DNA from 3 places in the Mycobacterium sp. pV006 genome. Region 3 is predicted to be linked to each of the others. Evidence: predicted binding sites of a transcription regulator. Region 3 holds the regulator's gene; each other region holds the start of a gene.

Region 1 (2,265 bases), on a different contig from region 3:
CCTCAGCCTCGTCCTCGTCCTCGTCCTCGGTCTCGTCCTCGTCCTGCGCGGGGTCAGCGTCGACCTCGGCCTGCGGCGGCGATTGTTCTTCGGCGGGCTGCGGGCGCAGCTCTGCCCGCGACGCAGACCCGTCCTCAGTCCCGGGCTCAGGTTCGGGTTCGGGCTCAGCCTCGGGTTCGGGTGACTGGGCTTCGTCCTGCTCGCTGTCGGCCGGCTCGGTTTGGGTCGGCTCTTGCTCGGCAGCGTCCGGCGCAGGTTGGGCGTGTGCGTGGTCTTTTGCGGTGTGCAGGGTGGTGGTGTCGGTGACGACGTAGATGAAGGTGTTGGGGGTGGGGGCGGGGTTGTTGGCGGCGTGGCAGTCCGAGAGTCCGCAGCCGCAGGCCAGGGCGTCGAGGCCGTAGCCGATGGCGGCCAGCGCGTCGTTGCGGCGCTCGTCGAGGGGGCGGGGGTCGGCCTGGCAGACGGTGCGCGCGATCGCCTCGATACGGTCGCCTAGCGCGGCGGCGTCGCTGCTGTTCATCCGCGCCCACACCGTCTGAAACCCCGGCGGATCGGCGGGGTCGCCGATCTGCAAGCCCCGCTCGGCTTGGCGGTGGCGCGGTACGCGGTGGGCGGCGGGGTCGTGGGTGATGACCGTGGCGTCGATGGCCTGGTCGATCTTTTCCCGCGACAGCCGCCCCCAGAACCCGACCTGGGCGGCCAGGGCGGCATCCACGGCGGCCATCAGGTCGGGATCGCCGATCAGCCCGGTGCGGTAGACGATGGTGCGTACCACCAGGTCGCTGATCAGTCCCTGGGCGAACAACGCCGCCACTTTGGGGAGGCGGTCGCGCAGTGCGACGGCCCGGTCGGTTTGGGCCAGCGCCAACCCTTGGGTCACCCCGAGCGCGGCGGCCAGTTCGGCGGCCACCGCCCGATCGGGGTCGAGGAACCAGTTCTCCCGGTCGCGGGCCGACGGCAACTGGGTGCGGCGGTCGAACAACTCGGCCAGTACCGCCAGCTTGCGGTAGGCGGCGATGTTCTCCGCGCGCGAGCAGATCCGGGCGGCGTCGATCAACCCGGCCGCGCTGGCCGCGTTGATCTCCGCCACTGACGGAACGCTATCGAACATGTGTTCGATTATGCCAGCGGGGTGTGACACGTCGGCGCACCAATTCGAATCGGTGACGATCAGATCCGGTCACGGGGCGATCAATTTCTGCCACCGGAAATGAAACCCTCCACACCCCGGTTTCATCAGGCAGATCGCCACGATCAACCAAACGTCGAAACCGCGTGATCCGCTCCACGGCTCCGACCCGCACCGAGGGAATCAGAGCAATGAAGACCATCACCACCGCCACCATCGCCGCTACCGCCGCCGCGGGCCTGTCGGCCGCGATCCTGGGCCTGGCCGCCCCCGCCGCAGCCGCCCCGTCAAGCTCCAGCGACGCCTACGCCACCATCAACGCACTCGAAGCCGACGGCAACCGCGTCATCATCAACCGCCACAGCGGCACCGCCCTCACAGACGCCACCATCATCGCCGTGCGACCCGGCCCCGAATTCACCACATGGGTCTGGGACGCCCAACGCGACGACCGCATCCAAGTCCCCGCCGGACGCACCTACTTCGTCGACGTCGAATAACCCCACACCGAAAAAGGGGCCGCCTCGACAGAGTCGGCCCCTTCTTCGCGTAATCCCCTATTCCGGGCCCGCCGCCAGATCTTCCGGATTGGTGATCTGCCCGTCCTGAATGCCGAGTTGACGGTTGATCGCCTGGGTCAGGAAGAACAGGCCGATTCCGATGACGATCAGACCGCCGGCGACGATGTACTGCTGCACAGGCCGGCCCGACAGAGGCGTCACCAGATACAGCGACGCGACAAACCCGATGACCGGCAACGCCGTTGGCGTCTTGAAGTGGTGGCCGTCGTGGCGCACGTCGCTGCGCAGAACCAGCACCGCGACGTTGACAACAGCGAACACCGCAAGCAGCAGCAGGCTCGTGGTGCCGCCGAGAATGGCGATCGCGTTGCTGCTGGCGGCCGTGCTGACGTAGATGATCACACCGAAGGCGATGACGGTGGTGAACACGATCGCCACCCAGGGTGAGCGACGTTGCGGGTGCACGGTTCCGAGCACCGGGGGCAGCACCCGCTGGCGGGCCATGCCGTAGATGAGCCGACTGGCCATCAGCATGTTGATCAGCGCTGTGTTCGACACCGCGAACATCGTGATGAACGGCAGGATCGTGTCCATCGGCAGCTCGGGAGCGCCGGC
Region 2 (2,265 bases), on a different contig from region 3:
CCGCCAGCTCGACCTGTCGATCCCGATCGAGGAACGCTTCGAGCTGCAGCGCGCCGGGCGTGCCTACATGCAGGCGCTGGTGGCCGGCGCACGTCGCTCCCCCGGTGACGACATGCTCGGAATGCTGGTGCGCGAGCATGGATCCGAGCTCACCGACGACGAGCTGGTGGGCATCTGCAGCCTGCTACTGGTGGCCGGTCACGAGACCACCTCCAACATGCTCGGCCTCGGCACCCTGGCGTTGCTGCAGCACCCGGATCAGCTGGCCCTGGTGCGTGATGACCCCGATGCGGTGAGTCCGGCGGTGGAGGAGCTGCTGCGCTGGCTGTCGATCGTGCATTCGGGCATCCCCCGCATCACCACCAACGAGGTGGAGATCGCCGGGGTGCAGATTCCCGCGCACCAGCTGGTGGTCGTCTCACTACCGTCGGGCAACCGCGACCCGAGCTTCATCGACAACCCGGAGGTATTCGACGTCCGCCGCGGCGCGATGGGACATCTGGCGTTCGGCCACGGTGTCCATCACTGCCTGGGCGCACCGCTGGCCCGGATGGAGATGAAGATCGCTTTTCCGGCTCTGCTGCAACGCTTCCCGACCCTGCGCCTCGACGAACCCTTCGACGACGTGGCGTTCCGGTCCTTCCACTTCATCTACGGGCTGCAGTCGCTTCAGGTGGCCTGGTGAGGGTGCGCGCCGACCGCGACGTCTGCATCGGCGCCGGGGTCTGTGTGATGAACAGCGAGGCGGTCTTCGACCAGGACGACGACGGCATCGTGGTACTGCTGGTCGAGGACGTGCCCCCAGCCGAGCAGGACAACGCGCGGAAAGCCGTGCAGCTCTGCCCCTCTGGAGCGCTCCGCATCGTCGAATGATCCATCGTTGACACTGCACTGAGCGCGAAGAAGTGCGAGTGGCGGTCGCGGTGAGTGCAGTGTCGACGGGGGGTGAAAACCCCTGTTTCACATCAGTATCTGACGCCACAGCGTTGGGTTTCTTGTCGGTGGTCGCACGTATGTTCGAGACATGGGTAGCTCGGCAGTCGCAGACAGGGAGGCGATGCTGGCTGCCCTGGCCCAGATCGAAGAGCTGACCGCGCAGATGAATCGGCTGTCCATCGACGCGTTCACCGATGCCGAGTTGTTGGATATGCAGCAGCGTCGTGAAGCTATCGCTCGTGCGCAGCCGGTGCTCGATCATCGGGTGTATCAGCGGATCACGTCTCAGAGTTCACCGGTGGCCTTGGGTGCCAAGAATTACGCCGCGGTGTTGTCGCAGCGGTTGCGGATCTCCACCTCGGAGGCGCACCGGCGGTTGGACGAGGCGGCACTGTTCGGGCCGCGGACCTCGCTGACCGGTGAACCGCTGGCGCCCACGATGCCGGGGTTTGCCCGCGGTCAGGCGCAGGGGTTGATCGGCGCCGAGCACATCAAGCATCTGCGGTGGTTCTTCCGTGAGCTGCCCGGGTTCGTGGACTTCCAGACCCGGGAGAATGTCGAGGCCCAGTTGGCCCAGCATGCCTGTGAGCGAGCTTGTCAAGACTTTTGTGTATGAGCCGCGTTGGTTAGTACGTTGGTTAGTAGATGTATGGCTCTAGTCGGTCTGGGTAGGCCAGGACCAGGGCGCCTAGTGCGTGCTTCCACCCAGTGACGATGGCGCCTTCGACGAGACGGTTACTTTGCTTGTACCGCTGGGGCGTCGTTCGGTCGCGGTGACGAACGCGTTCTCGGGAGCGTTTGTCTTCGATATCGCAGATCGCAAGCCACAAAAGCTTCACTGCCGCTTGATCATTCGGGAAATGACCACGATTCTTGATGATCTTGCGGAGTTGATAGTTCAGCGACTCGATGGCGTTGGTGGTGTAGATAATTTTGCGGACGGCCGGCGGGAACGACAGAAACGGAATGAAGCGTTCCCAGGCTGCCTCCCAGGCCCGAACCGTAGTCGGGTACTTCTTCCCCCAAGCGGACGCGGCGAACTCGTGCAGAGCGATTTCCGCGGCATCGATGGTGGGCGCGGTGTAAATGAGGCGCAACGCAGAGGCCACCTGTTTGCGATCGCCGTAGGCAACAAAACGCATCGACGACCGAAGGAGATGCACCGTGCAGGTTTGCACGATGGTCTGCGGCCACGTCGCGGCAATCGCGTCGCCGAAGCCGGTCAGCCCATCCACACAGGCGATGAGGACGTCTTTGACGCCACGATTGGCCAGCTCAGCGCACACTCCAGCCCAGAATTTCGCTCCCTCGGTGGGCTGAACCCAAATC
Region 3 (2,265 bases):
ACTCCGGGGGGTACGGCGCGGGTTCCGACGACGAGGACGAGTTGTTCGGTGACCGCTACGCCCGCGAGGGTCTGAGCGCGGTCGCGACGGCGACACCACCGGAACCGTCGGCATCCTCTGCGATCTCCGAGGACGTGGAGCCGACACCGCTGAGCTTCTGGGGGGTGCCGTCCGTACCCGAAGAACCGCGGGACCCCGAGGGTTTCGACGGCGCTGCTCGTGACGACGAGTCGGATCTCGGTGCCTTCGAGGAAGATCCCGACGCCGTCGACACGACACCGACCCGGATCCCGACGGCCGAGGAGATCGAGGACTACGACGAGTCCGGCGAGCCGGACGACTACGACGACTACTACGACGACGAACCGCTGGTCGAGGCGGACCGAGAACCTCTGGTGACCGCCGTGCCCGTGGGACCCAACGCCGAAAGGGACGCAATGACCGACACCGGCCGCCACGCTCGCATCGACGATGACGAGCCGACTCCGGGCGGTACCGCGGTGCACATGCCCCTCGACGATCCGCGTGAGGTGCCCGAGGGTTACCCGGTCAAAGCCGATACCCGCTCAGGGTTGTACTGGACCCCCGAGGACGGGGACTACGCCGACGCGCCTGCCGAGTTGTGGTTCGCCAGCGAGGAGATGGCGATCACGAACGGATTCGTGCGCAGTCGCTAGCCTTGCCGCGACGCGGCGGCCGGTCACACCTTGCGGATGACGGTGACCACCTTGCCGAGAATGGCGGCATCGTTGCCGGGGATCGGATCGAACGCCGGGTTGTGCGGCATCAGCCAGACCTGGCCACGCGTGCGCTTGAACGTCTTCACCGTGGCCTCCCCGTCGATCATGGCGGCGACGATGTCGCCGTTGTCGGCGACGTTCTGCTGACGGACCACGACCCAGTCCCCGTCGCAGATCGCCGCGTCGATCATCGATTCGCCGACGACCTTGAGAAGGAACAGCGACCCCTCGCCGACGAGCTCGCGGGGGAGCGGGAACACGTCCTCGACAGCTTCCTCGGCCAGGATGGGACCGCCGGCTGCGATCCGACCGAGGACCGGGACGAACGTGGGCTCGGGCAGCACGTCGGAACCGCTGACCTCGGTGGCGGGCACGGCCGCCGCGGCGGTCTCCTCGAGTCCGCGTACGTCCACCGCGCGCGGACGGTTCGGGTCCCGGCGCAGATAGCCCTTACGTTCGAGGGTGCGCAGCTGATGGGCCACCGACGACGTCGAGGTCAGCCCTACCGCGTCCCCGATCTCCCGGATGCTCGGGGGATAGCCGCGACTGGTGACCGACTCTCGGATCACCTCGAGGATGGTGCGCTGGCGCTCGGTCAGGCCTGACCTGCGATCACCGGCGGTGCTGGTGGCGGAGCCGGCCGTGGTGTCGCTGCTGTCATCGCTCATGTGTCCGAATGTATCCCAGAGTCCGGACACGATCAAACATGTGTTCGACCGCGTGTCGGCATCGTTTCGGTCCGCCCGGACTTGTCAGTGGGCTCCGTTAGCGTCTGCAACAGTTCGATCACATGTTCTATCAATCGAACACATGGTCGACTACAGTTCGAACACACAGGCGAAAGCAGAACGAGAGGCGGGGCGACATGACGGTCATCTACACACCCGAAACGTGGGGCGAGATCACCGAGGCCGGGTGGGAGCGCGGGACCCGGACCAGGCGGGCACGTCCGGCCAGAGTGCCGGCGACGACGGCCCCGTCGGGGTCGCGCCGCCCTGCGGTGGCCCCCATCCGTCATCGCGGCACCGGCGTCGCGGTGTCCCGCGCCCCGCACCGTCGCCGGCCCATCACCCCGGCCACCACCGTGATGCTGGCCCTCGTGGCGGCGGCCATCACCGTGTGGTTGGGGCTGGTGGCTCAGGTCGGCGGGGTACAGGGCGCCCAGGCCGCGGTGCCGACACAACTGGCGGTGGTCCAGGTGCAGGCCGGCGAGTCGCTCCAGCACGTGGCCCGCCGGGTTGCGCCCGAGGCGCCCGTGGCCGACGTCGTGGCGAAGATTCGCGAACTGAATCAACTCGAGACCGTCGCCCTGAATGCGGGCCAGACGTTGATCGCGCCCGTCGCCTGACCCCCGACGATGAAACGACATGTGCCGATCGGACTGGCGTCAGGGCGTCGCGGCGTCGCGCAGGTAGGCTCGAGAACGTTCGAAGCGTTCTGTCGATGCGGCGAAGGAGTGGACGTGCACTGTCCTTTCTGCCGGCATCCTGATTCCCGCGTCGTCGATTCCCGAGAGACCGATGAG

Evidence for each region. The regulator LexA, encoded in region 3, represses DNA repair genes until DNA is damaged. The targets are predictions, from matches to a motif close to CGAACANNTGTTCG.
Region 1: a site for LexA is predicted at 1,105-1,118, ahead of ACAG25_RS11310 (DUF222 domain-containing protein). Genes of this name have one in related genera too.
Region 2: a site for LexA is predicted at 1,007-1,020, ahead of ACAG25_RS24610 (DUF222 domain-containing protein). Genes of this name have one in related genera too.

The regions. Positions count from the first base shown of each region.
Region 1 covers NZ_JBGGKT010000006.1:60,837-63,101, forward strand. Annotated here, with positions in the region: gene ACAG25_RS11310 (DUF222 domain-containing protein) at 1-1,090, opposite strand, end outside; gene ACAG25_RS11315 (hypothetical protein) at 1,321-1,629, shown strand; gene ACAG25_RS11320 (APC family permease) at 1,687-2,265, opposite strand, start outside.
Region 2 covers NZ_JBGGKT010000038.1:2,312-4,576, reverse strand. Annotated here, with positions in the region: gene ACAG25_RS24620 (cytochrome P450) at 1-685, shown strand, start outside; gene ACAG25_RS24615 (ferredoxin) at 682-873, shown strand; gene ACAG25_RS24610 (DUF222 domain-containing protein) at 1,025-1,552, shown strand; gene ACAG25_RS24605 (IS256 family transposase) at 1,575-2,265, opposite strand, start outside.
Region 3 covers NZ_JBGGKT010000009.1:146,728-148,992, reverse strand. Annotated here, with positions in the region: gene ACAG25_RS15675 (LGFP repeat-containing protein) at 1-677, shown strand, start outside; gene lexA (transcriptional repressor LexA) at 701-1,408, opposite strand; gene ACAG25_RS15665 (LysM peptidoglycan-binding domain-containing protein) at 1,606-2,088, shown strand; gene nrdR (transcriptional regulator NrdR) at 2,203-2,265, shown strand, end outside.